2 regions of the Amycolatopsis thermalba genome follow, and region 2 is predicted to be linked to the other one. Evidence: riboswitches for the same ligand, from Rfam matches in the RefSeq annotation. Region 2 holds a riboswitch; the other holds the start of a gene.
The links. Region 2 has a riboswitch for thiamine pyrophosphate ahead of L1857_RS32125 (thiamine ABC transporter substrate-binding protein). Riboswitches for the same ligand answer to the same signal wherever they lie in the genome.
Positions count from the first base shown of each region.

Region 1: another riboswitch for thiamine pyrophosphate. It lies ahead of thiO (glycine oxidase ThiO); the one in region 2 lies ahead of L1857_RS32125 (thiamine ABC transporter substrate-binding protein).

Region 1 is NZ_CP091196.1:7,069,820-7,075,894, forward strand. It holds gene thiD (bifunctional hydroxymethylpyrimidine kinase/phosphomethylpyrimidine kinase) at 1-670, shown strand, start outside; gene thiD (bifunctional hydroxymethylpyrimidine kinase/phosphomethylpyrimidine kinase) at 696-1,529, shown strand; gene L1857_RS34245 (MarR family winged helix-turn-helix transcriptional regulator) at 1,652-2,083, opposite strand; gene thiG (thiazole synthase) at 2,169-2,930, opposite strand; gene thiS (sulfur carrier protein ThiS) at 2,935-3,135, opposite strand; gene thiO (glycine oxidase ThiO) at 3,135-4,241, opposite strand; TPP riboswitch at 4,237-4,345, opposite strand; gene thiE (thiamine phosphate synthase) at 4,377-5,033, shown strand; gene L1857_RS34270 (TetR/AcrR family transcriptional regulator) at 5,209-5,793, opposite strand; gene L1857_RS34275 (hypothetical protein) at 5,874-6,075, shown strand, end outside.
Region 2 is NZ_CP091196.1:6,628,999-6,635,073, forward strand. It holds gene L1857_RS32115 (ABC transporter ATP-binding protein) at 1-427, opposite strand, end outside; gene L1857_RS32120 (ABC transporter permease) at 430-2,031, opposite strand; gene L1857_RS32125 (thiamine ABC transporter substrate-binding protein) at 2,046-3,086, opposite strand; TPP riboswitch at 3,109-3,219, opposite strand; gene L1857_RS32130 (4a-hydroxytetrahydrobiopterin dehydratase) at 3,253-3,543, shown strand; gene L1857_RS32135 (hypothetical protein) at 3,607-3,831, shown strand; gene L1857_RS32140 (VldE C-terminal domain-containing protein) at 4,198-4,875, shown strand; gene ychF (redox-regulated ATPase YchF) at 5,309-6,075, opposite strand, start outside.

The sequences.
Region 1 (6,075 bases), 440 kb from region 2:
GGGCGTGCAGGGATTCACCGAGATCCCGCCGGACGTGGTGTCGGCGCAGATCAAGGCGGTCGCCGGCGACATGGGCGTGGACGCGGCCAAGACCGGCATGCTCGCCACGGCGGAGATCATCGGCGAGGTCGCCAAGACGCTCGACGAGGTCCACATCGGACGCGCGACGAACGTGCCGTTCGTGGTCGACCCGGTCGCGGCCTCGATGCACGGGGATTCCCTGCTGCGCGAGGAGGCCCTGGCGGCCATCCGCACGGAGCTGTTCCCCCGCGCGACGCTGGTGACGCCGAACCTCGACGAGGTCCGGTTGCTCACCGGCGTGGAGGTCACCGACCGGGCGAGCCAGCGCGACGCGGCGCGGGCGCTGCTGGCGCTGGGGCCGGTGTGGGTGCTGGTCAAGGGCGGGCACCTCTACGACGACCCGGAGTGCGTCGACCTGCTCTCCGACGGCGTGCAGTTCATCGAGCTGTCCGCGCGCCGGATCGACACGAAACACACCCACGGCGGCGGCGACACGCTGGCGTCGTCGATCACCGCGTTCCTCGCCAAGGGCCTGGGCGTGCCGGACGCGGTGGACGAGGGCAAGCGGTTCATCGAGCGGTGCGTCGCCGAGGCGTACCCGCTGGGCGAGGGCGTCGGGCCGGTGTCCCCGTTCTGGCGGCTCGCTTGATCGACGGGTTTGCGACACTGGAGGCATGAGCCAGAACGCGAGTCCGCCTGCCGCCCTGACCATCGCCGGATCCGACTCCGGTGGTGCGGCGGGGTTGCAGGCGGACCTGCGCACGTTCCTGACCTGCGGGGTGCACGGGCTGGTCGCGGTGACGGCGGTGACCGTGCAGAACACGCTCGGCGTGCACGACCGGTCGGACATCCCGGCGCGGATCGTGGCCGGGCAGATCGAGGCCGTCGCCGCCGACATGGGCATGCAGGCGGCGAAGACCGGGATGCTCGCCTCGGCGGAGATCATCGAGGCGGTCGCGCGGGCGTGTGACCGGGCGGAGATCGGCCGGGACACGAAGGTGCCGTTCGTGGTCGACCCGGTGGCCGCGTCGATGCACGGGCACCCGCTGTTCGACGCGGCCGGGCTGGCCGCGCTGCGCGATCTGCTGCTGCCGCGGGCCGCGGTGATCACGCCCAACCTCGACGAGGTGCGCCTGCTGACCGGGCTCGAGGTGACCGACCGCGCCGGCATGCACGACGCGGCGGTGGCCCTGAAGGAGCTGGGCCCGAAGTACGTGCTGGTCAAGAGCGGTCACCTGACCACTGATCCGGAATGCGTGGACCTGCTCTACGACGGCCGCTCGTTCGTCGAGCTGCCCGGGCCGCGGTTCGCCACGCCGCACACGCACGGCGCCGGGGACGCGATGGCGTCGGCGCTGACCGCCGGCCTCGCGCGCGGCATGTCGGTGCCGGAGGCGGCGCGGTTCGGGAAGTGGTTCGTCAGCAACGCGGTGGCGAACTCCTACCCCATGGGCGCGAAGGTCGGCCCGGTGTCGGCGTTCTGGCGGCTGGCGCCGGAGAACCGCTGACCCGCGAGTCCCACGCTCCCGCACGCGAGTCCCACGCTCAGCCGCGCGAGTCCCACACTCACGCACGCGAGTCCCACGCTCACGCAGGCGAGTTCCACGCTCGTGGCCAGGGCGCCGGTCCGTCAGCTTTCGTCGCCGGCCAGCAGTGCCTCCAGCGCCGGCAGCGCCTGGCCGAGCGCGGCCTGGTGCTCCGGCGACAGCCGGTCGATCCGCTTCTGCAGCTCGTGCACCCGCGTGGACCGCAGGTCGAGCAGCATGCGCTCGCCCGACGGGGTGGCCGTCGCGAGCCAGGCGCGGCGGTCGATCGGGTCGGGCTCGCGGCTGGCCCAGCCCGCGTCGACCAGCGAGGCGACGATCCGCGACATCGTCGCGGCCGCCACGCCCTCCTTCGCCGCCAGGTCACCGAGCCGCATCGGTCCGAAGGCGACCAGCGTCGACAGCGCGGAAATGGAGCCGTGGCCGGGACCGGGTGTGCCGGCCTGCCGCAGCGACCGGGACAGCCGGCCGACGGCAAGGAACAACCGCCCAGCGACATCCTCGGTTGACTCAACCACTCTCGAGCTCCTTCGCCTCGCCGACCGCTCGGGTGCGGTAAACCATACGTGCTCGCCGCGGTAAACCGAGGTGAAGGCGGTCAATTCAGCGCGGCGGGCTGGACGCCTGCGCCCAGAACCGCTGCGGGATCCGCCCCGCCTGCCGCGCCAGCCGCCCCGCGACCACCGCCGAGCGCATCGCGCACGCCATCCGCTCCGGGTCCTGCGCGCGGGTGACGGCCGTGGCCAGCAGCACCGCGTCGCAGCCCAGCTCCATCGCCAGCGCCGCGTCGGAGGCCGTGCCGATCCCCGCGTCGAGGATGATCGGCACGCCGGCGCGGGACACGATCAGTTCGATGTTGTGCGGGTTGCGGATGCCGAGGCCGGTGCCGATCGGCGCGCCCAGCGGCATCACCGCCGCGCACCCGGCCTCCTCCAGGCGCAGCGCGAGCACCGGGTCGTCGTTGGTGTAGGCGAACACGGTGAACCCGTCGGCGACGAGCTGCTCGGCCGCGTCGAGGGTTTCCACCGGGTCGGGCAGCAGGGTCCGGTCGTCGGCGTGCACCTCGAGCTTGATCAGGTCGGTCTCCAGCGCCTCGCGCGCCAGCCGCGCGGTGAGCACCGCCTCGGCGGCGCTGCGGCAGCCCGCGGTGTTCGGCAGGAGCCGGATGCCCAGGCGCCGCACCAGGTCCAGGACACCGGAACCGCCCTCGGCGTCCGCGCGGCGCAGCGCGACCGTCGTCAGCTCGGTGCCGGACGCGACGAGCGCCCGTTCCAGCACGGACAGGTTCGCCGCGCCACCGGTTCCGATGATCAGCCGTGAGCCGAGCTTGTGCTCGCCGATCACGAGCTGGTCGCCGTCGAACATGACCTCACCCACCTTGCACCGCCGTCAGGATCTCCAGCCGCGCCCCCGGGGGCACGGCCGTGGCCGCCCACTCGCCGCGCCGCACGACCTCGCCGTTGAGCGCGACCGCCACCCCGCGCTCGGGCGCGTCGATCGCCTTGAGCACGTCGGTCACCGTCGCGTCGTCGGGGACCTCCCGCCAGTCCCCGTTGACCTGCACTTCCATCAGACCCCTCCTGTTCCGAGCCGGGCCGGGTCCGCCGCGAGCGCCTCCTCGGGCGGTTTCTCCCCGGCCAGGCGAGCCACGACGGCGTCGGCGGTCACCGGCGCCATGAGCAGACCGTTGCGGTGGTGACCGGTGGCGGCGAGGACACCGTCGCCGAGGTCACCGATGAACGGGAGCGTGTCGGTGCTGGCCGCGCGCAGCCCGGCCGCGGTCTCGACCAGCTCGTACTCGTCGATGCTGGGGAAGATCCGCTCGGCGCCCTCCAGCAGCTCGCGCACGCCGCGCGCGCTCACGGTGTCGTCGAAACCGGCCTCGTACTGGGTCGCGCCGAGGACGAGTTCGCCGTCCGCGCGCGGCACCAGGTACACCGGCCGCCCCTCGACGACCGCGCGCACCGTGCGCGTGGGAGGTGGCAGGCTCGTGCGCCGCGCACGCAGGCGGAGGATCTCGCCCTTGAGCGGACGGACACCTCGCGCGAGCAGCGGGTGGAGCCGCGCGCTGTGGGCGCCCGCGGCGATCACGACCACGTCGCAGTGGACCTCGCAATGGGCCGTGCGGACACGGCCGGGTTCGACGGCCTGCGCGGCGTCTCCGGTGAACTCCGCGCCGCGCCGGAGTGCGGCGGCTTCCAGGGCGCGGAGCAGCTTGCGGTTGTCGACAGCCAGGTCACCGGGCACGAGCAGGCCGCCGCGGACGGCGCCCAGGCCCGGTTCGAGCGAGCGCAGCCGTCGGCCGGTGACCTGCTCGACGTCGCGGCCGACCGACCGCAGGTAGCCGGCGACGATGTCCAGCTGGTCGGCGTCGGCGCGGTCCAGCGCCACGACGAGGGTGCCCGCGGTGGACAGCCCCGGGTCGCCACCGTCGTGCGCAAGCGCTTGCGCGAACGCCGGCCAGCGCTTCAGGGACTCCTCGCCGAGTGCGAGGGACTCTTCTTCGCCGGGCCAGGCCTCGGTGACCGGGGCCAGCATGCCGCCGGCGACCCAGGACGCGCCGCGGCCCGGCGTGGGGTCGACGACGGTGACGCGGTGCCCGGCCGCGGCGGCGCGCCAGGCCACGGACAGGCCGATGACCCCGCCGCCGACGACGGCCACGTGCTGGTTGCTCATGAGGAATCACGCTCCCTGCGCCGGCATGATCCGGATCAGGTTCCACGGTCGGAGCGCTGACAGCTCCCTCTCAGCCCGTGGCTCGGGCTCCCGTGCGGACACCCCCACCCTAACGTGCGAGATAGGGTTCGGGCCATGCCAGGGCTCAGTGGTGACGAGATCAGGAAGCGCCTCGACGCGGCGCGGCTCTACCTGTGCACGGGAGACCGGCCGGATCTGGCGGAGTTCGCCGATGCCGCGCTGGCCGGCGGGGTGGACATCATCCAGCTGCGGGACAAGCGGGACGGGGCGCCGCTGGAGGCCCGTCAGGAGCTGGCCGCGCTGGAGATCCTGGCCGAGGCGTGCGCGCGGCACGGGGCGCTGCTGGCGGTGAACGACCGGGCGGACATCGCGGCGGCTGTCGATGCGGACGTGCTGCACCTGGGCCAGGACGACCTGCCGGTCCCCCTGGCGCGGCGCGTGATCGGCGAGGAGCCGGTGGTCGGCCGCTCGACGCACGACCTTCCACAGGCCCAGGCGGCGGCTGTGGAAGAAGGTGTGGACTACTTCTGCACCGGCCCCTGCTGGCCGACGCCGACGAAGCCGGGCCGCCCGGCGCCCGGCCTGGAGCTGGTGCGTGACGCCGCCGCGCTCGGCACCCCGCGGCCGTGGTTCGCCATCGGCGGTATCGACGCGGAGCGGCTGCCGGAGGTGCTCGCGGCGGGCTCGTCACGCATCGTGGTCGTGCGTGCGATCACCGAAGCCGACGACCCGGCGGCGGCAGCCCGCGCACTGCGGGCACAGCTGGACTGAGCCGGACGGACCCACGCCACCGCTGAGCCGCTGCCCGGGTTGGCGCGGCGTGCACGTCGCGCCGCAGCCCGCGTACGGCGGGCACCGCCGGACTGACCTCGACGCGCGCGCCGTCAGGGGCCTCCCGCGTCTGCACTCAAACAGCGGCCACCAGCGCGCCGAGCCCCCGCAGCGCTCAAGCCGTCCGCAGCCCGTCGAGGCGGGTGTGCAGTTGCTCCCGTGCCGAGGCCACCGTGCGGCGGCCGAGCAGGATCTGCACCGTGAGGCCGTCCGCGAGGGTGATGAGCGTCTCCACCTCCGCCGCCACGTCGAGGCCGGCCCGCACCTGCCCCGCGTCCTGCGCGGCGCGCAACAACACGGCGAGCAGTTCGGCCAGCCCGGCGTAGTGGCCGCGCTGCACCTCCGCCAGCGCCGGGTCCACCGCCGACTGCGCGGTGAACGCCATCCACACGCGCGCCTCCACCAGGTCGTCGGCCGCGAGCATGGCCGTCAGCGTCTCCGCGAGCATCCTGATCGGCGATGTGGAGCCCGCGATCCGGGCCTGCGCCCGCTCGGTGATCCGCCGGTTCACGTGCTCCTGCGCGAAGACCAGCATGTCCTCCTTGGTGCTGAAACACCGTTGCACCGCGCCCATCGACACACCCGCCTCGCCGGCCACCTCGCGCAGGCTCACCCCCTCCAGCCCGCGCCTGCCGATCAGCGCGCAGACGGCGTCCGCGATCCGCCGCCGCCGGTCCTCGTGGTCGATCTTCCTGGGCACGCCACCCACTTTACCGATGCGAGTGCATCGGATCGTGCTACCGTTTCGATGCACTCGCATCGGAAACCATCGGAGGCACCATGAAGACCGGCACGGCCCAGGGGGCGCGCTGGATAGTCGGCACACTCCTGTTCGTCCAGGGCTTCGGCTCCGCCGTCACGGCCGCCCTGTGGCAGACCACGTTCGGCGTCGCCGGGCTGCTCCGGGCGGCCGGACTGCCAGGCTGGTCCGACTACGTGGTCGGCACGGCCGGCGCGGTCCTGCTGATCTGGGCGCTCACCC
Region 2 (6,075 bases):
GCGCGACCCGTTGCGCCTCACCGCCGGACAGCTCGGTCACCCGCCGCTTCTGGTAGCCGGCCAGGCCGACCAGGTCGAGCAGCCGGCTCACCCGCTCCGCGCGCCCGGCCGCCGGCATCCCGTGCATCCGCGGCCCGAACGCGATGTTGCCTGCCACGTCCCGGTGCGGGAACAGCTGGCCGTCCTGGAACACCAGGCCGAACCCGCGCTTGTGCACCGGCACCCGGGCCAGGTCGGCGCCGTCCCAGCGCACGCTGCCCGCGGTGATCGGCTCCAGGCCGGTGATCGCGCGCAGCAGCGTCGACTTCCCGGAACCGGACGGGCCGAGCAGCGCGAGCACCTCGCCGTCGGCGATCTCCAGGTCCACGCCCGACACGGCGGTGAAACCGCCGTACCGCACGGTCAGGCCGGACACGGTCAACGCCATCGTCAGAACTCCCCAACCCGGCCGGACGCGAGCCGGTCGATCACGATCACCGCGGCCGCGGTGACCAGCATGAGCAGGGCGCACGCGGCGTACGCCATCTGGTTGTTGAGCTGTCCCGGCCGCGCGATCAGCGCCGCGATCGCGACCGGCAGCGTCGGCGTCTGCGGGCGCGCCAGGAAGCTCGTCGCGCCGAACTCGCCGAGCGCGACCACGTATCCGAACCCGGCCGCCGCGACCACCGCGCGGAAGGTCAGCGGCACGTCGATCTCGCGCCACACCCGGGCCGGGCTCGCGCCGAGGGTGGCGGCGGCCTGGCGCAGCCGGTCGTCGATCGAGCGGACCACCGGCAGCACCGTGCGGATCACCAGCGGGATCACCACCAGCGCCTGCGCGAGCGGCACCAGCAGCGGCGACCGGCGCAGATCGCCGGGCAGCGCGTCGAGCGTGATGAGGTAGCCGAACCCGACGGTCACCGCGGACACGCCGAGCGGCAGCATCAGCGCGGCGTCCATCGACTCGCCGACCCCGCGCGCGAGCCGTCCCGGTGCGCGGCGCAACGCGACCAGCAGCACCGACGCCGACACCCCGATGACCATCGCCAGCACCGTCGCGTCGGTGGCGGTGCGCAGCGAGTTCAGCGCCGCCTCCCAGCCGGAGACCTGGAGCGTGCCGTCGTTGCCGGTGCTCGACAGCGCCCGGTAGCCGGCCAGGCTCCAGCCGTCCGCGGTGGACACCGAGCGCACCAGCAACGCGACGATCGGGGTCAGCAGCAGGCCGAGCACGACGACCGCGGCGCCGACGACGGCCCACTCCCCGCCGACCGGGCGCCGGGCGGTCTCCCGCCTCGACCGCAGCCGGAGCGCGCTCTCCCGGCGCTTGCGGGCCGCGGCGCCGAGCAGCAGCGCGGCCAGGACGGCGGCGATCTGCACCAGCGACAGCGCCGCCGCGCCGGTCAGGTCCAGCAGGTTCTCGGTGCGCAGGTAGATCTCGGTCTCCAGCGTCCGGTACCGCGCGCCGCCAAGGATCAGCACCACGCCGAAACTGGTGGCGCAGAACAGGAACACCACCGCGGCCGCGGACGTGATCGCCGGCATCAGCGCGGGCAGCGTCACCGAGCGGAACGCCCGCCAGCGGGACGCGCCCAGCGCGCGGGCGGCGTCCTCGGCCCGCGTGTCGAGCACCGCCCACAGCCCGGCGACCGTGCGGCCGACGACGGCGACGTTGAAGAACGCGTTGGCCAGCACGATGGAGATCCAGCCGCCGTCCGTCCACAGTGCCCGGAACGCCAGGCCCACCACCACGGTGGGCAGCACGAACGGGACCAGCACCAGCGTCCGGACCACCGCGACCCCGGGCAGCCGCACGCGCGCCAGCAGGAACGCGACCGGCAGCCCGGCGACCACCGCGATCAGCGTCGATCCGGCGGCCTGCGCGACGGTGAACCAGGCCAGCCGCCACGTCTCGCCCTCGGCCAGTGCCGCGAGCACCTCGCCGTCGACGAAGCCCAGCCGCAGGATCGCCCCGACCGGCCAGGCGAAGAAGACCACCAGGAACCCGAGCGGCAGCACGGCCAGTGCCGCCAGCCCGAGCCCGGTGCGGCTCAGTGGCCGAGTGCTGGTCACTGGCCGAGCAAGGAGCGCCACTGTTCGATCCACCGCTCACGCCCGGCCTGCACCGTCTCGGCGGGCAGGCTCGCCGGGTTCTGCGGCAGCGGGGCGGCCGTCGTCCAGGACGCGGGCAACGCCACGCCCTCGCGCGCCGGGTAGACGTACATGTTCTCCGCCACCGTCGCCTGGAACTGCTGGGACAGCAGGAAGTCGATCACCTTCCGGGCGTTGGCCGCGTTGGGCGAGCCGGCCAGCACACCGGCGTACTCGACCTGGCGGAAACAGGTGTCCAGCAGCGCCTTGGTGCGCGGCTTGCCGTCCTCACCGATCTCCGCGGCCGGCGAGGAGGCGTAGGACACCACGACCGGGCGCGGGCCCTTGCCGGAGGAGCCGGAGAAGTCCTGGCCGTAGGCCTCCTCCCAGCCGGCGACGGCGCGCATGCCGTTGTCCTTGAGGCGGGTCCAGTAGTTCTGCCAGTTCTGCTCGCCGTAGCGGGCGATGGTGCCGAGCAGGAACGCCAGGCCGGGCGAGCTGGTGGCCGGGTTCTCCACCACCAGCAGGTCCTTGTACTCGGGCTTGGCCAGGTCGTCGTAGGTCGCCGGCTCCGGGATGCCGCGTTCGGCGAACCAGGTGGTGTCGATGTTCACGCACACGTCGCCCAGGTCGACGGCGGACAGGCGGTGCTCGGAGTCCACGGCGTAGCGCTGCGGGCCGCGGTCGGCCTCGGGGCTGGTGTAGGGCGCGAAGACGCCCTCGGCGAGCGCGCGCGAGGCGAAGGTCGAGTCCACGCCGAAGGCCGCGTCGCCGATCGGGTTGGCCTTCGTGAGGACCAGGGTGTTGGTGAGCGCGCCCGCGTCGCCCTTCTTCACGACGTTGATCGTGATGCCGGTCTGCTGCTGGAAGGCGTCCAGGACCTGCTGCGGCGCGGCGAACGAGTCGTGGGTGACCAGCGTGACCGTGGCCGGGCCGTCTTCCGCGTCGTTGCCGGCCAGCGTGCAGCCCGCGGTCAGGGCGGCGACCAGGCCGACCAGGACGCCCGTGCGGAATTTCATGACCACTCCTCGCTCGTTCCGGCGAGAAAGGTCGGGGCCCTCCCTGCGCCGGCATGATCCGGATCAGGTGCGAACGGTCGCGGGGCGAACCCGCCTCTCAGCCCGGTGGACCCGGACTCCCGTGGCAACCGTGCAGCGTACCCGCCCCCGTACCACCATGGAGCACATGGCGGAACTACTGAGCGAAACCGAGATCTCCGAGGCCCTGAACAAGCTGCCGTACTGGCAGCGCGCGGGCGACGCGCTGGAGCGCACGGCCGAACTCGCCGACTTCCCGCAGGCCATTGCCGTGGTCAACCGGGTCGCGGAAATCGCCGAGAACGTGAACCACCACCCGGACATGGACATCCGGTGGCGCACCGTGACGTTCCGGTGCAGCACGCACTCCGCGGGCGGGATCACCGCGAAGGACGTGTCGCTCGCCGAGCGGATCGACGGCACGATCGACGCGCTGTGATCTAGGCCGGACCGGCAACATCGGAGCCGGTCTCGTGCGTTCCCCGGATGGAGGGAACGCATCATGAGGAAGGTTGTCGCGCGACTGGCCGCCGTGGGGGCCGCCGTCGCCGTGTTGCTGGGAGTGCTGGCCGGAACCGCGTCGGCGGTCTCGTCCACCGGGGTCGCCGCCGAACCGCCGAGCGAGACGCGCGCGGTGGTCGTCGGGACGCTGTCGTTCGGGTTGATGATCGCCGCGGCGGGCGCGGTGTTCTGGTACACGGCCCGCCACCGAGGGCCACAGGAGTGATTTCGGTCACGTCTGGTTCGGCGCGGTAACGACCACGGGTACGCGGGCGCTGTACGCGCAGAAGTCCCTGATCACCGCGAGGTTCGCCATGAACAGCACGCCCGCCCTGTCGCCGGCCCAGCGCGCCTGGATCACCGGCCTGGCCACCGCCATCACCCTGATCGCCGTTCTCGTGCTCGCCGCGCTGGGCTGATCCCAGCTGGTCAGCGGCCCGCCGGTGCGCCGGCGGGCCGTTTTTCTGCGCAGTTGATCTGTGTCCATGACCACGGATTGGTGACTTTTCCGTGTCCTATTCGTAATCTCACGGACGGCCATCCCCCGAACGGCCGAAACAAGTCCCCTCCCCGAAAATGGTGATCTTCCGAAATGGTGGGTCGACATAGATCCAAAGCGAAATCGCTGACAGTTTCCCTGGCGATCGGCCTGGCCGCGGCGTCCGTGCTGGGCTTCGCGGTGTGGCTGACCGGCAACTTCAGCCGGCAGGACACGGCGAGCATGGCGGCGCAGATGAAGCCGCTGCCGACGACCTCGACCCCGACGAGCACGTCGAGCAGCACGACCACCCCGCCGCCGCCCCCGCCGCCGGTGACGACCACGCCCCCGGTGGCACCCCCGCCGCCGACGACTACGAAGCCGACGCCGAAGTCCACGAAGACGACCCCGAAGACGACGACCAAGGCGGCGAACGCCTGCTCGTCGGTGCTGGAGGGCACGCTGCCCCACGTGGCGAAGGTGGGCAACCACATCGCGGCGAAGTTCGGCGTGGACGACATCGGAGGCCGCGCGGGCCGGGCCGGAACCAGCGACCACCCGAGCGGGCTGGCCCTGGACTTCATGGTGGACACGTCCACGGGCAACGCCATCGCCGACTACCTGCTGGCCAACCAGTCGGAGTTCAACGTCAAGTACGTGATCTGGCGGCAGCGCTACAACGACGGCAGCGGCTGGTCAACAATGGAAGACCGCGGCGGCGCCACGGCCAACCACTACGACCACGTGCACGTGTCCTTCAAGTCGAGCGGCTCGGTGAACGTGACCTGCTGAGCACGGCCGGTTTCGTGACGGTCCGGTGCACGTGACGCTGGCTGAGCACGGCCGGTTTCGCTTCGGTCGGGTGCACGTGACCCTGCTGGCTGCGGTCGGTCCCGTGACCACCGCCTCGGTCCGGTGCACGTGACCCTGCTGGCCGCGGTCGGTCCCGTGACGACCGCCTCGGTCCGGTGCACGTGGCCCGCGTGGTTCCGGAAACGCCCAGGCAGCCCCCGGCCTGGGCGTTTCCGTCTTTCCGGGGGCCACGGGCGCACGAGCCACAGCCCGACTCCGGCCGTCCCTGCGCTGAAGCACCCTTGACGGCACGACCTCGGACACCTCTTCGCCCCGAGATTCGAAGCGTGGACCAGGTCCGGCGCCGCTGTCCCGCTCGACACCTCCGCCCGGCTGCCGGCTATCCCCTGGCCACCAGGGAAACACGCCCGCATCAGACGTTGAAGCGGAACTCCACCACGTCGCCGTCGGCCATGATGTAGTCCTTGCCTTCCATCCGGACCTTGCCCGCGGAGCGCGCGGCGGCCATCGAGCCGGCCTCCATCAGGTCCTCGTAGGACACGACCTCGGCCTTGATGAACCCGCGCTCGAAGTCGGTGTGGATGACGCCCGCCGCCTGGGGCGCGGTCGCGCCCTGCGGGATCGTCCACGCCCGCGACTCCTTCGGGCCCGCCGTCAGGTAGGTCTGCAGGCCCAGCGTGTGGAACCCGGCGCGGGCCAGCGCGTGCAGGCCGGGCTCGGTCTGGCCGACCGACTCCAGCAGCTCGCGCACGGACTCCTCGTCGTCGAGTTCGAGCAGCTCGGCCTCGACCTTCGCGTCCAGGAACACGGCGTCCGCCGGCGCGACCAGCTTCGTCAGCTCCTCGCGCTTCGCCTGGTCGGTCAGCACGCCCTCGTCGGCGTTGAAGACGTACAGGAACGGCTTCAGGGTGAGCAGGCTCAGCTCACGCAGCAGCGCGGTGTCGACCTCCTGCTGCGCGGAGAACAACGTGCGCCCGCTGTCGAGGATGTCCTTCGCCTTCTGCGCGGCCTCCAGCGCGGGCCGGTTCTCCTTCTTGGTCCGGGCTTCCTTCTCCAGCCGCGGCAGCGCCTTTTCCAGCGTCTGCAGGTCGGCGAGGATCAGCTCGGTGTTGATCGTCTCGATGTCCGACGACGGGTCGACGCGGCCGTCGACGTGCACCACGTCCGGGTCGTCGAACA